One region of the Bacillus cereus group sp. BfR-BA-01430 genome, then DNA from elsewhere that is predicted to be linked to it. Evidence: riboswitches for the same ligand, from Rfam matches in the RefSeq annotation. Region 1 holds a riboswitch; each other region holds the start of a gene.

Region 1 (5,589 bases):
AATGAAGCAACCGCATCAATCGCAGAGCGCCCTGGCGTCTTCCATAACGGCCTCATAATTGGTCGACAAAACGTACCGATGAATTCAAGTAAGCCATATCCTACTAATAGCGATAAAAATGCCGAACCGATTGGAACGAGTAAACTTACTGATATAACTAACTTTTCATACAAAAATGGTCCTACATCCGGCGCAAAAAACCAAGTTGGTCCTACTTTCAAACAATATAATGCCCCAAATATAACTCCAATCACTTTCAAAAAAGAAAAGCAAATATCCACAAATGATGCCTTCCATTTCTTCGTGTAAAAAGGATAAATCGCACCAATTACCATCACACCAAAAGCATAATACGGTACAGTTAATGAAGTGGCTGATCGAATCCACGATACAATATGGTCAATCATAATAGATGAAGTACCATTGATTGTAACAGGCACAAAAAACAGAAATATTCCCACAAAACTAGCGAAAATGAAACGAATGATAATTCCTTTCTCTGCTGTTGCTTTTAAGACTTTGTTTTCTAATTCAATTTGACTCATTTCTCTTACACCTCCAGTTTTCTAAATATTCTGCACAAATATTTTATATTCCTTTTTTACTGTAATATTTTGAATAACAACTGAAAGGATATAAGAGAACTGTAAGAAATAATCTTGAATGAAAAGTTATTTGTTCAATCTTTTCGATATTTATATCCGTGCTTTTGGTAAAAAACATTTAACTTCGGATTATGAGCGACACAATCCAGCTGTACGTACTCTTTCTCATTTTCTCATGAATCTACTCGATTCCTTTTGTACGGATTTCATATTTTATAAAAAACAGAAAGAAGTTTAAAGATACCTTCAAACTTCTTTCTTCCCCGTTCTTTTATTGATTTCTTTTCACTTCTTTAAATTCTTCTTTCACCTGCTCAAGCGTTCCTTCTTCTGTCATTAAACGATATGCTGTATAAGCGAGCGCTTTCGCAGCTGTAATGAGCGCCTTATCTCCCAGTTCAGAACGAGCGGCTTCTCTAAACTCATTCGTATGAGCGATTAAATCGTCTGGACCAATTTTGATATATGGATGGATTGTTGGAACAACTTGACTGACGTTCCCTGCATCTGTTGATCCAATACCAAATCTTTCTTTTCGATGCACGATTTCTCCAAGCAATTCTAATTCTTCAGCAACTACTTCATTCAATGTTTTTGTTATAAGCAACTCATCAATTTCATTTTGAAATGGATCTATTTTTACTGTTGTCCCAGTAGCTAATGCCGCTCCTTGTGCAATATTTTTCACCTTTTCCATCACTTCTGTACATCTTTTCCGCGTTGCTGCACGAATAAAGAAACGAGCCGCTGCATAATCTGGAATAATATTTGGAGCCTTTCCTCCTTCTGTAATCACACCGTGAATTTTCACATCCGCAGGTAGCTGTTGGCGAAGTGCATTAATACCATTGTACAGTTGAATAATGGCGTCTAATGCATTAATCCCTTCCTCCGGTGAAGCTGCTGCATGCGCTGATTTCCCGTAAAAGTGAAAATCAAGTGGATCTACCGCAAGAGACGGACTTGTTGTTGCTGTTTTTCCACTAGGATGAATCATAAGCGCCGCATCAACATGATGAAATAATCCTGCTTTCACATAGCTAGCTTTTGCACTTCCATTTTGTCCCCCTTCTTCCGCTGGCGTACCAAACACAACAATCTCACCGCCAATCTCTTCAAGCGTTTCTGATAAAGCAATCGCTGCCGCCACGCTAATTGTTCCAATTAAATTATGACCACAAGCATGACCTAGTCCAGGCAATGCATCATACTCTGCTAAAAAGGCGATTGTAGGCCCTGATTTCCCTGAACTTTTCCTTGCAATAAAACCCGTTTCATGTCCAGCGATATTGTGTTGCAATTGAAATCCTGCGCTGCCGAGTAGTAAACTTAACGTTCGAGATGCGAAAAATTCTTGATTACCGATTTCAGGATTCGCATGAATAGCATGGCTTGTTTGAATATACTTTTCTTTGTTTTTTTCAATACTCTCTTGAATGATGTTACGATGTGATGTTACTTGTGTTGTTCCCATTCCCTTTACTCCTCCTTTTATTTACACGTAAAAAAAGCCTCTTTCCTAAAAGATAGAAAGAGGCTTTCGCATATACATTCAAACTACGCTTCTTTCTTATCTTTCAAGTCTATTACTTGCTGGAATTGGCACAGTATTCATAAAGAATCCGCTGCCGAGGCTTCATAGGGCCAGTCCCTCCACCTCTCGTGATAAGAATTTTCATAAAATTATATTAAATTATTTTTATTCTATTGTTATTCCGAGTAAATGTCAAGGAATTCCTATCGGATTTTACCGAATATCTAAAAATCCTGTTAATACACCAATTGTTTCAGGTGCTTGCAATCTTGCACATATATACGGAAATTCCGGGCTCCCTTCAAACATCATTTGCGATGTTAACGGAGCTCCTGCCCAAAAAATTTCATCATCAATGACTACAAACGGGAATGATTTATTTTGTCTTTGTACTCTTGCGTTTTTTAACGGAATAGGGCCATCACTATAAATTATTACTTGTGCATTCGTGCGCATTAACGCTTGCCATACTCTCTTATCGATTTTTCTTGTACTTGGCAACGATAGAACAATTTTTCGTTTTGCCGCCAAAATATCTTTTAGCAACCCTTTCGGTTCCTCTAAATTCATTTCCATAAACCAACGTAAGCGCTTCGTAATTTTCCGCTCCCATACTTGACGTGACGTTGTGCGATCATACACATTTCCGTGGCGCTCTATATGAGCCGTTAATTGTGATAATGCTTGTTTTCTTGAAAGATTTTTACGCATATATTGACAATCTGACAGTTGAATGAACTTCCCTCTCGCCCTTGTTACGGCAACATTCACAAGGCGATGGTTTTTATGATCAAAAAATAGTACACCAGGGCGCTCTTGTGGGTAACTATCAACCGTATCAAATAGTATCATATCCCTTTCAGAACCTTGAAATTTATGAACTGTTGCTGCTAAAACTGGCACATTTTGATATTTCGTTTTTTGCAATATCTCTCTTATACATGTTGATAAAAAGCGGGACTGCGCTCGATATGGCGTCACAACACCAATGGATTGAACACCATCTAATACTCCGATTAAAATCATTTGCATCGCCACTAAGCCAGACATCATATTAAAACGCGATCCGGAAGCAGCATCTTTTAAAGAATAAGCCCCCATTAAGCTTGTATCAAATAAAACAGTTGCCTCGTTTGCGAACGGTTGTAATTTTGCTAGTTCTTTACGCTTTGAAACAGACGGATGATCATAGACTCTATTTTTATATATAAATGAATTTGTAAATTTTGCGATATCCGCATGCATCCGTCTTTGTTCCTGCAACATATATACATTGGGATGTGCTTCTGATTGATTAACAGATTCTACAATTCCCACATGATAAAATATATCTTCACCAAGCCACTTTCGAACAAGCTCATGGTTCGCCATTGCGATTGGCGGCAGCTGCAAGAAATCTCCGCAGATGACAATTCGTTTTCCAAGTGAAGCTGCGAAAGCAATTTGCGGAACATATGCCATACTGACTTCATCTACTATAACTAAATCAAATGTGCGTTCATAAATCAGCGCATCAATTGCGCATTTTGATAATGTCGCACCAATTACTTGTGCATTTTCAATATACTCTCTTTCTACTTCTTTCATTTTCGCCCTCTGTTTTCGAAGTTCACCTTCAATTTCTTGCATACGTTTCTTATCAGAAGCAGTCGCTTTATAAGATAGTATTTTTTCACGCAAATCTTGACGCATCTCTTCTAAATAAAGTCTTTCTTCCCCCCATGAACCATTTGTCGTTTCCACAAGTCTTGAAGCAAGTAATGTCTCGTGATTACGTATATGTTCATGTTGGCTAAAACCGTAACGAACAATTTCTCCTGGCGTCCATTTATTCTTCTTCTCCATTTGCTTCGTAACTTCGCTCATCAACACATCCACTGCCGCATTACTATGAGCTAATACAAGAACTGATTTTCCTTTTTGATAATGCGCAGAAATAATCCGTGATAAATTATACGACTTCCCTGTTCCAGGTGGCCCCCAAACGTATGTTGTCGCATTGTAAAATGCTCGATACGCTAATTCATTTTTCGGATTTTTCATTTTTTCAATATGTTTCGGTGCGCTCGTTCCATCTAATAAACGTCTTATACGTTGACGCTTCTGTTTTTCTTTTCTCGCTTCTTTTAATCGCTCCTGAAGTTGTTCTAACAGTTGCCACGGTTCACTGTATAAAACAGCTTCTCTTATTTCACCTTGAATATAATCATTTAATTTCAATTCTATTTCTAATCCATGTACTGATAATACTTCCCCTGTTGCTTCTTCACCATCGAACTCAATTCGAATGGGTGAACCTTCAGGTAAGCTTACTTCTGAAATAAGCTGAAATACGTAAACTGTATTTTCGTAATCTGTATATAAAAAACGACCATTTATGATAGAAATTTTACTTCCACCTATCGTTTTCCAATGTTTCATTTCATAAGCTAATGCTTGATGCCACTCTTTCATCGTTTCCGTTAATGAAGGAGTTTGCGAAGTTGTATTCATAAAATCGTCTCCTTCCTTCTCTCCAAACATACTTTCTCACTATATCATATATCACACTAACATTTGTAAGATTTATATCTTGCTTATTTTCTTAATTTTCAATATTATGATACATATAAAATTTTCAGAAAGAAGGATTCCGTATGCCAGTAAGAAGAATTGAACACGTAGGTCTTATGGTTGCAAACTTAGAAACTTCGATCTCCTTTTACAAAGAAGTAGTTGGATTACAACTGCTGAAACGTATGGGACATCCCGACCCCAATTTAAAACTTGCTTTTTTAGGTGTGGAAGAATCAAAAGAAACGATACTAGAACTTATTGAAGGATATAACGCTTCTCTTCCAACAGAAGGAAAAGTGCATCACATTTGCTTTAAAGTAGATTCCTTAGAAAATGAAATTCAAAGGCTAAAACATTTACAAGTAACTTTTTTATTAGGAGAAGAAATTGAAACATTACCAGACGGAACACGTTACATATTCTTCGCTGGTCCTGATGGGGAATGGATTGAATTTTTTGAGACGGAGCGATAGTAATCAAAAGAAACCAAAAAATCAAGTTTTAGTGACGTTTCGGTTTCACTATTATTATCGTATACTACCCTTGTTTTTTCATTCCACTTCATCTTGTCATTACATCTGAAAACACTTAAAATCATGTACATAAAAAAGGAAGCATGGAATTTTCCAATGCCTCCTTTTTATCTACTTATGCAAAAAGAGAAGTATTCGCATACAAAACTGGTGAATCACCTGAATGTACGAACAAAATGTTGTCTTCTTTTTTTAACTTCCCTTTTCGAATAAAGTCGATTAGTCCTGCTACTGCTTTATCTACATACAAGTTTGTTCAAAATGGTGTGAGATTTATTCACTCATTATTTGGAATGGTGATATAAAAATAAATTCTCATTAAAAATCTATCAGCCTCTTTCAAATAAATACATTCTTTGCG
Region 2 (5,589 bases), on a different contig from region 1:
ACTTAATACCGATACACTAACCAGTGCTGATAATGCAAATGCTACTATCTTTTTCATCTTCTATCCCTCTTCTCTTTTTTATGACCTTCTTAAAAATATTTTGGCAAAATAATTTCCTACATGTTGAGCTAATTGTACAAGAATAATAAGCAATACAACTGTTACGAACATAACTGATGTGTCAAAGCGTTGATAGCCATATGTCATTGCTAAATCACCAAGACCACCGCCACCGACAAGCCCAGCTACTGCTGAAAATTCAATTAAGCCAACAGTCATAAACGTAACCCCTAAAATTAATGGCGCCAACGCTTCTGGAACAAGAATTTCAAACACAATTCTTAATGGTGATGCCCCCATTGCTTGCGCGGCCTCGATTACTCCTTTCGGCACTGAAACAAGGTTTGTTTCTACCATTCTGGCAATTCCAATGGAAGCAACAAGTGTCATTGGAAAAATCGCTGCTGCTGTTCCGATTGTTGTTCCAATAACAGTTCTTGTAATTGGACTTAAAGCTACTAAAAAGATAATAAACGGAATGGGACGAATCGTATTAATAACAATATTAAGAATAGAAAAGACCAATTTATTTTCTAAAAAATTACCTTTCCTTGTCACATATAAAAGTAAACCTAGAGGTATACCAAGTATTGTGGCAAATATAAGAGTTACAATTACCATTAAGAGGGTATCCCCTGTCGCATCGAGAATCCGTGGCCAAAATATACTCCAATCAACTCGCATGTGCTTCAACCTCCTTTAGTTGTACTTGCAGTCTTAGATGTTGTAAGGCCTTTTGAATTTCTTTTTGCTCACCTTGCAGTTCTACAAGAAGATTTCCAAATAAAACATTTTGTAATTCAATAATGTTGCCGTAGAGTACATTTACATCCACATTATAATTTTTGGCAATATATGATAATACCGGCTGTCCTGTCTCTTCACCCGTAAATGTTAATCGATAAATCTGTCCGCCATTTTGAATTTTTGCTAATACACTTTCTGGTAAATGGTCATTCACAACAGAACGAACAAAATTTTGAGTCGTTTTTGTTTTTGGTTTTGTAAAGATATCAAATAATGCCCCTTCTTCAATGACTCTCCCTTTCTCCATAACTGCCACGCGGTGACAAATTTCTTTCACAACTTGCATTTCATGTGTAATGAGGAGAATTGTTAATTTATATTCTTTATTTATTTTCTTTAATAGATTCAAAATTTCTGTAGTTGTTTCAGGATCTAATGCCGATGTTGCTTCATCACAAATAAGAATATCTGGTGATGTAGCAAGTGCTCTCGCAATTCCAACACGTTGTTTTTGCCCCCCTGACAATTGCTCTGGATAATAATTTGCTTTATCTTCTAATCCTACAAATTTCAACAGCTCATTTACTCTTTCTTTTATCTCCTTCTTTGGTACTTTCGCTAACTTTAATGGATATGCAATATTTCCAAACACTGTTCTTGAATTAAATAAATTAAAACTTTGGAAAATCATACCGATTCTTTGTCTTAACTGTCGTAACTCCTTTGTTGTTAGAGATGTAATATCTTTATCATCTATCGTAACCGTTCCTGAAGTCGGTCTTTCTAACATATTAGCTAAGCGTAATAATGTGCTTTTTCCAGCGCCACTAAACCCAATAATACCGAACACTTCTCCCTTTTTAACCGAAAGTGTTACATCCTCTACTGCATGAACAGGCTCTCCACCAGATTCATATACCTTACTTACATTTGTAAAAGAAATCATTTTCTTCCCTCCTATAGCAATTTGAAGTAGAGCCCCCGAGGTAAAATAAAAAGTGCTCTCCTTCTTATCAGTAATAAAAGATAAGAAGGAGAGCACTTATACATATACTCGTTCACATCTTCTCATCTTTCAAGTCCTTTTTAGACTTGCTGGAATTAGCACGGTATTAAAAAACCCGTTGCTGAGGTATCATAGGGCCAGTCCCTCCACCTCTCTGGATAAGAATGTATCGATTTAATTGTTATTTAATTCAATTTTATTATAAAACTCAAAAAAGTTAGAGTCAATATAATTTTTCTAAAGTATGGCAATTATTTTTCTATTGAAATTTTTGCACCACATGTAAAAATCTTCTCTTATTCTCTTCTGAAAAGGAAAATATCCCTACCTCATTGAATAAAATGACATGAATACGAAATATAGTGGAGGACGATAAATAATATGAAAACAGCACTGTTACTCGTTACTATTCAAAATGACTATTTTCTGAATGGAAAGATGGAATTACGTAATGCAGTAGAAGCTAGTGAGTATGCTCGTCAATTATTACAATATTTTCGACAAACAAATCAGCCAATTTTTCATATTCAACATGTATCTTTTGAGGATCATGCAACTTTCTTCCTCCCCGATACAGAAGGTGTTCATATTCACGAAAACGTTCGTCCATTACAAAATGAAACGATAATTTTAAAACACTATCCGAATAGCTTTCGAGAAACGAATCTATTACAAAAACTACAGCAATTCAAAATCGAGCGTGTTATTATATGCGGAATGATGACACATATGTGTATTGATGCTACTGTTAGAGCTGCTTTTGATTTTGGGTTTCATTGCACCGTTATCCATGATGCTTGCGCGACGAAAGACCTTCTCTTTAAAAACGCGACTATTCCCGCTGTTTACATTCATAACACCATTTTGGCAAGTTTAAATGAAGGATATGCTGATGTAATAAGTACAGAAGAATTTTTATCCGTCTAAAAAATTATATTTATTACTCTTTTTATTAAATTTGTGGTAACTACTCAGTTACTCTGTAAAAAAGGAAGACAAGAACTTTTTTTACATGGTAGAGTGGGGCTGGCGATGCATAGGAGCGGTCAGTGCCCTTTTCTGCCCCCGCACAAAGTTTTAAAACGAAGAGATGAAGAGCGAGATGTAGGTCCATTTTTATCTTCATGGCAGCAATTATACTACTTATTAAACTTCTAAATGTAATGTATAGCTGAGTAGTTACAATTTGTGAATATAAAAACACTACTTTCAGTCAATAAAACTGAAAGTAGTGTCCTCTTGCCTAACCATAGATTTTCTTTCAAGTTGTATTATACAGGAATTCCATAAAAATAATACAGAAAAATACGACGAATCGAATAAATTTTGTAACATTCTATTAGTTTCATAACATGACCTACAGCAAAAGAGTACAAAATAATAATCTTTTGTTGTAATACCAACACAAAATTACAATAGATTAGCTTAATCCAAAAATGTTCTTATCTTGCTACTATAAACGTAAAAAGAGCCTGTCCAAAAGTTATACATTTTGGACAGGCTCTTTTTGTTGCTTCTTATAACGTTTCAGAAGTTGTTTTTGCTTGCATATGAAGCGCTAAGTAATCAGGGCCACCAGCTTTAGAGTCTGTACCAGACATGTTAAAGCCACCGAATGGTTGGTAACCTACGATTGCTCCAGTACATCCACGGTTAAAGTATAAGTTACCTACGTGGAAGTCTTCACGTGCTTTTTCGATATGTGCACGGTTGTTAGAGATTACTGCTCCTGTTAAACCGTATTCTGTATTATTTGCAATTGCAAGCGCATGATCAAAGTCTTTCGCTTTACAGAATGCTACTACTGGTCCGAAGATTTCTTCTTTCATTAAGCGAGCATCTTCTGCAACGTCAGCAACGATTGTTGGTTGGATAAACCATCCTTTAGAGTCGTCTCCTTCGCCACCTGCTACTACTTTACCTTCTTCTTTACCAATTGCAACATAGCTCATCACTTTATCAAATGCAGCTTGATCATTTACCGGTCCCATATTTGTTCCTTTTTCAGCTGGGTTACCTACAGTTAATTCTTTTGTTAATTCAACTGCACGATTTAATACTTGATCGTATACATCTTCATGGATGACTGCACGAGAGCAAGCAGAACATTTTTGTCCTGAGAATCCGAATGCTGATGCAACGATAGATTTCGCTGCTAATTCAAGATCTGCTTCTTTATCAACAACGATTGTATCTTTACCACCCATTTCAGCAATAACGCGTTTTAACCAAATTTGACCTGGATGTACTTTTGCAGCGCGTTCGTAAATACGAATACCTACATCACGTGATCCAGTGAAACTAATGAAACGTGTACGAGGATGATCTACTAAATAGTCGCCAACTTCAGAACCACTACCAGGGATAAAGTTTACTACGCCTGCTGGTAAGCCTGCTTCTTCTAAAACTTCCATAAATTTCGCTGCTACTACAGGTGTTGTACTAGCTGGTTTTAACAATACTGTATTACCAGAAACTAACGCAGCTGTTGTCATTCCTGCCATAATTGCAAACGGGAAGTTCCAAGGTGAAATAATGACACCTACTCCTAGTGGAATATAAGAGAAACGGTTATATTCAATCGGACGGCTTTCTACTGGAATACCGTCTTTTAATTTCAACATTTGACGACCATAATATTCCATAAAGTCGATTGCTTCTGCTGTATCAGCATCTGCCTCATTCCATGGTTTACCTGCTTCTTTTACAAGAATAGCAGAGAACTCATGTTTTCTACGGCGAACGATTGCTGCAGCACGGAATAAAATGTCTGCACGCATTTCTGGTTTCGACTTTCTCCAAGTTTGGAATGTCTCATCAGCTACTTGCATTGCTTTTTCAGCTAATTCGCGACTTGCCTTTGAAACACTACCAATAACTTCTTCTTTATTCGCAGGGTTTACAGAAACAATTTTGTCTTCTGTAGTGATTTTTTCTCCCCCGATAATTAATGGATAGTCTTGTCCAAGATAAGATTCTACTTTCTTTAACCCTTCTTCAAACGCTAATTTGTTAGCCTCTACTGAAAAATCCGTAAAAGGCTCATGTTTGTACGCTACTACCATTCTTTTTAGCCTCCCCTTAGAAAAACGTTTACATTTTACAACATTATTCTACACGATAATTTAGATTTATTCAAATATTCCTAGACTTATATTTTAAAAATTAATAAATTTTTAAAATATAATAAAAAGATTCATACAAAAGTATGAACCTAAAAAACATGCGTATATTCTAAAACGTTTTTTCCAATTAACAAAATCGTCACCAATAAAAATAAAGTTCGGACATATCCAACACCTTTTTGCACTGCAAATCTCGATCCAAAATATGCTCCAATAATCATTGATAACCCCATAATAATACCGTATTCAAAATGAATAATATCTAGAAATAAAAATGTGATGAAAGACACAATATTACTAACAAAATTCAAAACCTTTCCAGATGCAGCTGCTCGAATAAAATCCAAACCAATTAATAAAAATGCAAAAATTAAAAAGGATCCGGTACCTGGACCAAAAAAACCATCATAAAATCCGATCATTAAAATTGCAAAGTAAAACATTAAAGCTTTTCCTTTTGTCATCTTTTTATACGTAGAGACGCTTCCCCAATCCTTTTTTACAATAATATAAATAGCAATAAACACCAACATAACTAATACAAGTGGTCGTAAAATATCCGGCGGAATAAATTTTACAACTAACGCTCCCGCAATCGCTCCAATAATAGTTAACGGGATTAACTTTCCTACAATGCGAAAATCAACTTTT
Region 3 (5,589 bases), on a different contig from region 1:
TCAAAAGTATCACGTTCATACCCTTCATTTATGCGAAGTTCTAAATCACGAATATGATCTTCTATTTCTTCAAATCGTAAAAACGGATTGTTTTCATCCATTTTATGAAGCGCTGTATTCATACGACGATTCGCATGCGCCATATTTTCACGCGCCATCAGTTGCATACGCTTTGCATTCATTTCTTTTAATTTATTTTTCATTTCAGAAAGGCGACGTTCTAATTCATCAATTTGTTCGATCACACCTGCATACATTTCTTCTAAACGAGCCACTTGCCCTTCATAATATGCGACTTCTTCTAAAGCACGCTCATGTAGTTGCAGTTCTCCTGCTTCTTGTGCAACAATGGCTTGCTTTGATCTCTTATTTACGAAATAACGCGCCTCTTCAAGCTCACGAGCAAAGTTCGTTTTTAACGTTTTATGACGCTCAATTAACTTTTCAATTTTCGTTATTTCACGTTCACTATCACGTAAATATTGGTTTAACATAGCAATTGGGTTTTTTCTTTCTTTTTCATCTAATACATTATGAAGATCTGCTAAAATCGCATCGCGTACACGGTCAAATAAAGATTGTTTCATTCTAATCTTCCTCTCTTCTATTTTATCAATTAGATTCGTTTATACTAGTTTTTCATTAACTTATTCCACTCATCTTCAAAGTTGCTATATTTTGTAGAGCTTCCTGAAGTAGAATCCATTACTACATCTTTTTCCTTTTTCCATTCATGGTATCCGTAATATAAAACGACCAAGGCTACGATACCAATCAATGCAGGAGAATGTGAAAGAGCGATTGATAGACCGATTAAACCAACAATCCCCCAAGCTAGCTTTCCAAAAAATGATTGTGCTCGCACAAATGATTTATAGCTCCAGTACACAATTCCCGCTCCAATGGCAAATCCTATCATACCTCCAAGGCTACCAAGAGCAATTAAAGCCAAAATACCGGCTGCGATAAACGCTAGAAATTGTTTCATCTTGTGCTCGCCTCCCTTCGATTTGATACTCTTATCTTAACTATTTTTTTGATTTTTCATAACGAGCTTAAGAACCGTTTTCATCTCAGACTTAAGACTGAGACACAATCGGCCTTTTGCCAACTTACCCTTCACGAATCGAGCTTTCATGAGCATATTTCCACCTAACTTCCTTGCTCTCACTAAGTTTTGAAACAGGAGCCTTATTGCCCGTTCATGCAGGATAAGAGAGGGAGAGGGAATAATAAAGGATGATTTTACAGATCATAAAAGAGAGAAATACAACCGATAAAAAGGATATAAACAATCAAATTTATCAATACAATTTAAAACATTTTCCATCTGAATTTACATAGTACATACTCAGGAATTCAATAATTTCTTAAAGATGATACAGGTCGAATTCCCGGAGGATTGTTAGGTGAAATTTGCTGGAACTGGTTAGCGATTCATACTTTCTCAGATTCACAAACTAGAATAGATCTCTAAGTTACTATTAGAAGCTTAAAAAAATGCAATTTCATAAAGGTTGATATATTCAGCTTCCAAGCATTAGATTTTTATCAAAAATACGGCTATCAAATACTCAGTACTCTCGATAACGTCAGAAAGCATGATTAGCACTACTACTAAAAAAAGACTTATAAACGATAAAAAGACGCTCAAAATAACTTTTATGAGCGTCTTTTTTGCCTTATTCTAATAAGAAATTAAGCTGTTTTATGGAATTGTCCTTTTTCTTCTACTTTTGAAAATCTCGGAAAACCAATTAAAATTGAAACTACACCACATATCCCAACTAAAATCGGATAAAATGCATACGGCAATAGTTCAACTGGTGATAAAGCTGCAAATCCTGCTGCTGTTAACATCTGCGCTCCGTACGGAACGAGCCCTTGAACACAACACGAGAACACATCTAGTACACTCGCCGATTTTCGTGGATCAATTTTATATTGATCTGCAATATTTTTTGCAAGAGGGCCAGTGAATATAATCGAAATGGTGTTATTCGCTGTACATATATTCGTCATGCTTACTAATCCAGCAATTCCAAATTCCGCACCTTTTTTCGAACGGATATTACGTGTTAATGTATTCATTAAATATTGAATACCACCATTATATTGAATGATTTCAACCATTCCACCAATTAAAATTGCCAGTAGAACAAGTTCCATCATTCCACTTACCCCTGTTGCAACACTTTTAAAGAAGCTAGCTAACGTATAACTACCATCTAAAAAACCAATGATACCAGATAAAATGGTTCCACCTGTTAATACAACGAGTACATTCCATCCAAGTAGCGCTGTAATAAGCACCCCTGCATACGGCAATATTTTCACCCAATCAAATGCATGTGTCTTTATTTCTGTATGATTTCCTAAAGTAAGAACAACTAATAATACAATGGTAATCATAGCAGCGGGTAAAACAATTAAAAAGTTTGTTTTAAACTTATCTTTCATTTCTGTCCCTTGTGAACGAACAGCTGCGATTGTTGTATCAGAAATAAATGATAAATTGTCTCCAAACATGGCCCCACCTACAACTGTTGCCATCGCTAACGCAATTGAAATATCTGTTTGTTGACTGATTCCTACAGCAATCGGTGCTAATGCTGCAATTGTTCCCATTGAAGTCCCCATTGCTAATGAAATAAATGCACCAATCACAAAAATGCCAGCTATAATAAATCCTTGTGGCAAAACAGCTAAAGCTAAATTAACTGTAGAGTTCACTCCACCCATTCCCTTTGCTGTTTCTGAAAAAGCACCAGCAAGTACAAATATTAATACCATAATCATAATGTCTGGATTCCCAGCTCCTTTAGCGAAGCGTTCTACTTTCGTTGTAAAACTCTCTTTCCGATTCATCGCTAAAGCAACTCCTACCGCAATTAGTATCGCTACTAAGATCGGCAATTTATAAAAATCACCTGTAATGATTCCAGAACCAATAAATAGTACTAAAAATATTCCAAGTGGCAATAAAGCAAAAATATTTCCTCTCGTTTCCTTCACCATATCATCTCTCCCTAGTTTTAAACCTTTTCTACTGAATAACAAAAGACCTCTTCCGAGAAGAAGAGGTCTTATACATCTATAAGAAACACTCTTCTCATCTTTCAAGCACATGCTTGCTGGATTTGGCACAGCACTCCAAAATCGAGTCCGCTGCCGAGGCATCATAGGGCCAGTCCCTCCGCCTCTCTTTATAAGAAGGTTTCATATTTTTATTTGTAATAATATCTTTCCTAACTTTACTCGCTTATAAATCAAAAGTCAATTATTATTTTTACAGAAATAATCGGTATATTCTTCCTATTAACACAATACGACGAATATACCAATCATTATATATAAAAAATAATCATTTCAATGTTTCCATTTCATGTTTTAAAATAACAAGCCATGGAAATTCTTTTTTTTCGATTCTTTCAATCACCCACCTTGCCATATCCCACGCTTCATTATATTCTTCTCTGGAAATATCTCCTTCCGCATAAGCCTCTTCCAACTCATCTTCATCTAATAAATATATTTTCCCATCAGGAAATAACACGACATCCAAATATAAATCATCAAAATATGGCAAACCATTCTCATCTACTTCAAACTCTTTAGCAATATCAATATAATACTGCACTATATTTTTTTGTTCATCTAACATAGCTGTAATAACAAATTTTTTACCCTTTATAAAATACTGCACCCATGTATAGCCATCATTTACAATACAAACTTCACTATGATCATACTGCTTATAACTAGGTTCCTTTACTTTTATTACGCGCAAAATACCTAACATACCTTGCTCACATGCCCGCACTTCATATGTTTTCTCTAACAATCTTTTCCACGAGGCACCATTTCCATATTTCCGCTTCATTATACCTCTCTCCTTCCCAATGTAGAAAAGCTCCCACATATTTATGCGAGAGCTTTTTCAATCGTTATTACGCTGCTTGTTTTCGAGATATCTCTTTCAAATAAGCTTGTCCTTTTATATCATCATATTGGCCTTCCCATTTAGACATAACAACAGCTGCTAAAGAGTTTCCAACAACGTTAACTGCTGTACGTGCCATATCTAAAATACGGTCAATACCTGCGATAAACGCTAAACCTTCTGCCGGAATTCCAACTGTACCTAACGTTGCTAATAATACAACGAATGATACTCCTGGTACCCCTGCAATCCCTTTTGATGTTAACATTAATACAAGTAACAATGTAATTTGCTGTGTAATCGATAAATCAATACCATACATTTGCGCTAAGAAAATTGCAGCAATCGCTTGGTATAACGTTGATCCATCTAGGTTAAATGAATAACCAGTTGGAATAACGAAAGATGAAATCGCCTTTGGACAACCAAATTTCTCCATCTTCTCCATAATTTTTGGTAAAACTGTTTCTGAGCTCGCTGTAGAGTACGCTAAAATAAGCTCATCTTTTAAAATTTTAAAGAACTGGAATATGTTAATTCCGAAGATTTTCGCTGTAAGTCCTAATACAACAACAACAAAGAAAATCATCGATCCATACACAACAATTACTAACTTCCCTAGCGGGATTAATGATGCTAGCCCAAATTTAGAAACGGTTACCCCAATTAAAGCAAATACCCCAAATGGCGCAAACTTCATCACTTGGTTTGTAACATAAAACATCGCATCTGCTACCCCTTGGAAAAATTGCAGAACCGGTTTTCCTCTTTCACCAATCGCTGCAACACCTAAACCAAATAATACAGAGAAGAAAATAATAGCAAGCATATCACCTTTTGCCAGTGATTCCATAATATTTGTCGGAACAATGTTTACAAATGTATCCGCAAATGAATGACTCTGTACTTGCTCAGTTGTAGCTGTATATTTTGAAATATCTGTTTTTGTTAATTCATTCATATTAATGCCTTTTCCTGGTTGGAAAATATTCGCTACTAATAAGCCGACAACAATCGCAATTGTTGTAATAATCTCAAAATAAATAATTGTTTTTCCGCCTAATCGACCTAGCTTTTTCACATCTCCAACACCTGCAACCCCAACAACGATGCTCGCTACAACGATTGGTACAACAATCATTTTAATTAATCGAATAAAAATATCACCAATTGGTTGTAAAAACTTTGCTACCTCTGGATTGCCATAAAAAATCGCCCCAACTGCAATACCAAGTGCAAGCCCTATTAATATTTGCCACGCAAGTCCAATTCTCTTCATACTTGCTGCCAACCCCCTTCTTAGATGCTATAACTCTATTTTTCTATGAAGTGAAGAAATTAAGAGTATTACATATAATTCGACAATTCACTACATTTGTCTCCCTTTAAAATGATAAATCATAAAATGAAATCTGACAACAAAATAAGTTTTCCTGAATACAAATATTTTTCTTGACAAAAACAAAACCCATGTAAGAAAACCTAACATGAGAATGATTCCTTCTTTGATTTATTAACGTTTTTCTGTTGCACCTTCTTTTTATGCATATAACATAAAAATGAATTTTCACCATTTTTTTTATCCTTATTGAAATAGGCAAGAAAGGGATTACAATACATACAAATAACCAAATTCGACAATATTC

What was found. A riboswitch is a leader RNA that binds a small molecule or an ion and turns the genes downstream of it on or off. The one in region 1 is predicted to bind S-adenosylmethionine.
Region 2: linked by a shared signal. The riboswitch ahead of MR058_RS12530 (methionine ABC transporter ATP-binding protein) and the one ahead of MR058_RS06840 (M20 family metallopeptidase) in region 1 are both predicted to bind S-adenosylmethionine.
Region 3: linked by a shared signal. The riboswitch ahead of MR058_RS03095 (Na+/H+ antiporter NhaC family protein) and the one ahead of MR058_RS06840 (M20 family metallopeptidase) in region 1 are both predicted to bind S-adenosylmethionine.

Annotation. Positions count from the first base shown of each region.
Region 1 covers NZ_JAKUEW010000002.1:463,184-468,772, forward strand. Annotated here, with positions in the region: gene MR058_RS06835 (YjiH family protein) at 1-545, opposite strand, end outside; gene MR058_RS06840 (M20 family metallopeptidase) at 877-2,079, opposite strand; SAM riboswitch class I at 2,173-2,277, opposite strand; gene MR058_RS06845 (AAA domain-containing protein) at 2,353-4,662, opposite strand; gene MR058_RS06850 (VOC family protein) at 4,776-5,168, shown strand; partial or broken gene MR058_RS06855 (D-cysteine desulfhydrase) at 5,344-5,478, opposite strand.
Region 2 covers NZ_JAKUEW010000006.1:28,701-34,289, reverse strand. Annotated here, with positions in the region: gene MR058_RS12540 (MetQ/NlpA family ABC transporter substrate-binding protein) at 1-57, opposite strand, end outside; gene MR058_RS12535 (methionine ABC transporter permease) at 79-744, opposite strand; gene MR058_RS12530 (methionine ABC transporter ATP-binding protein) at 734-1,753, opposite strand; SAM riboswitch class I at 1,873-1,978, opposite strand; gene MR058_RS12525 (cysteine hydrolase family protein) at 2,195-2,740, shown strand; gene pruA (L-glutamate gamma-semialdehyde dehydrogenase) at 3,331-4,878, opposite strand; gene MR058_RS12515 (TSUP family transporter) at 5,028-5,589, opposite strand, start outside.
Region 3 covers NZ_JAKUEW010000001.1:594,397-599,985, reverse strand. Annotated here, with positions in the region: gene MR058_RS03105 (PspA/IM30 family protein) at 1-587, opposite strand, end outside; gene MR058_RS03100 (lmo0954 family membrane protein) at 632-988, opposite strand; partial or broken gene MR058_RS23570 (GNAT family N-acetyltransferase) at 1,240-1,609, shown strand; gene MR058_RS03095 (Na+/H+ antiporter NhaC family protein) at 1,699-3,015, opposite strand; SAM riboswitch class I at 3,110-3,215, opposite strand; gene MR058_RS03090 (ribonuclease FAU-1 family protein) at 3,365-3,883, opposite strand; gene gltP (glutamate/aspartate:proton symporter GltP) at 3,951-5,222, opposite strand.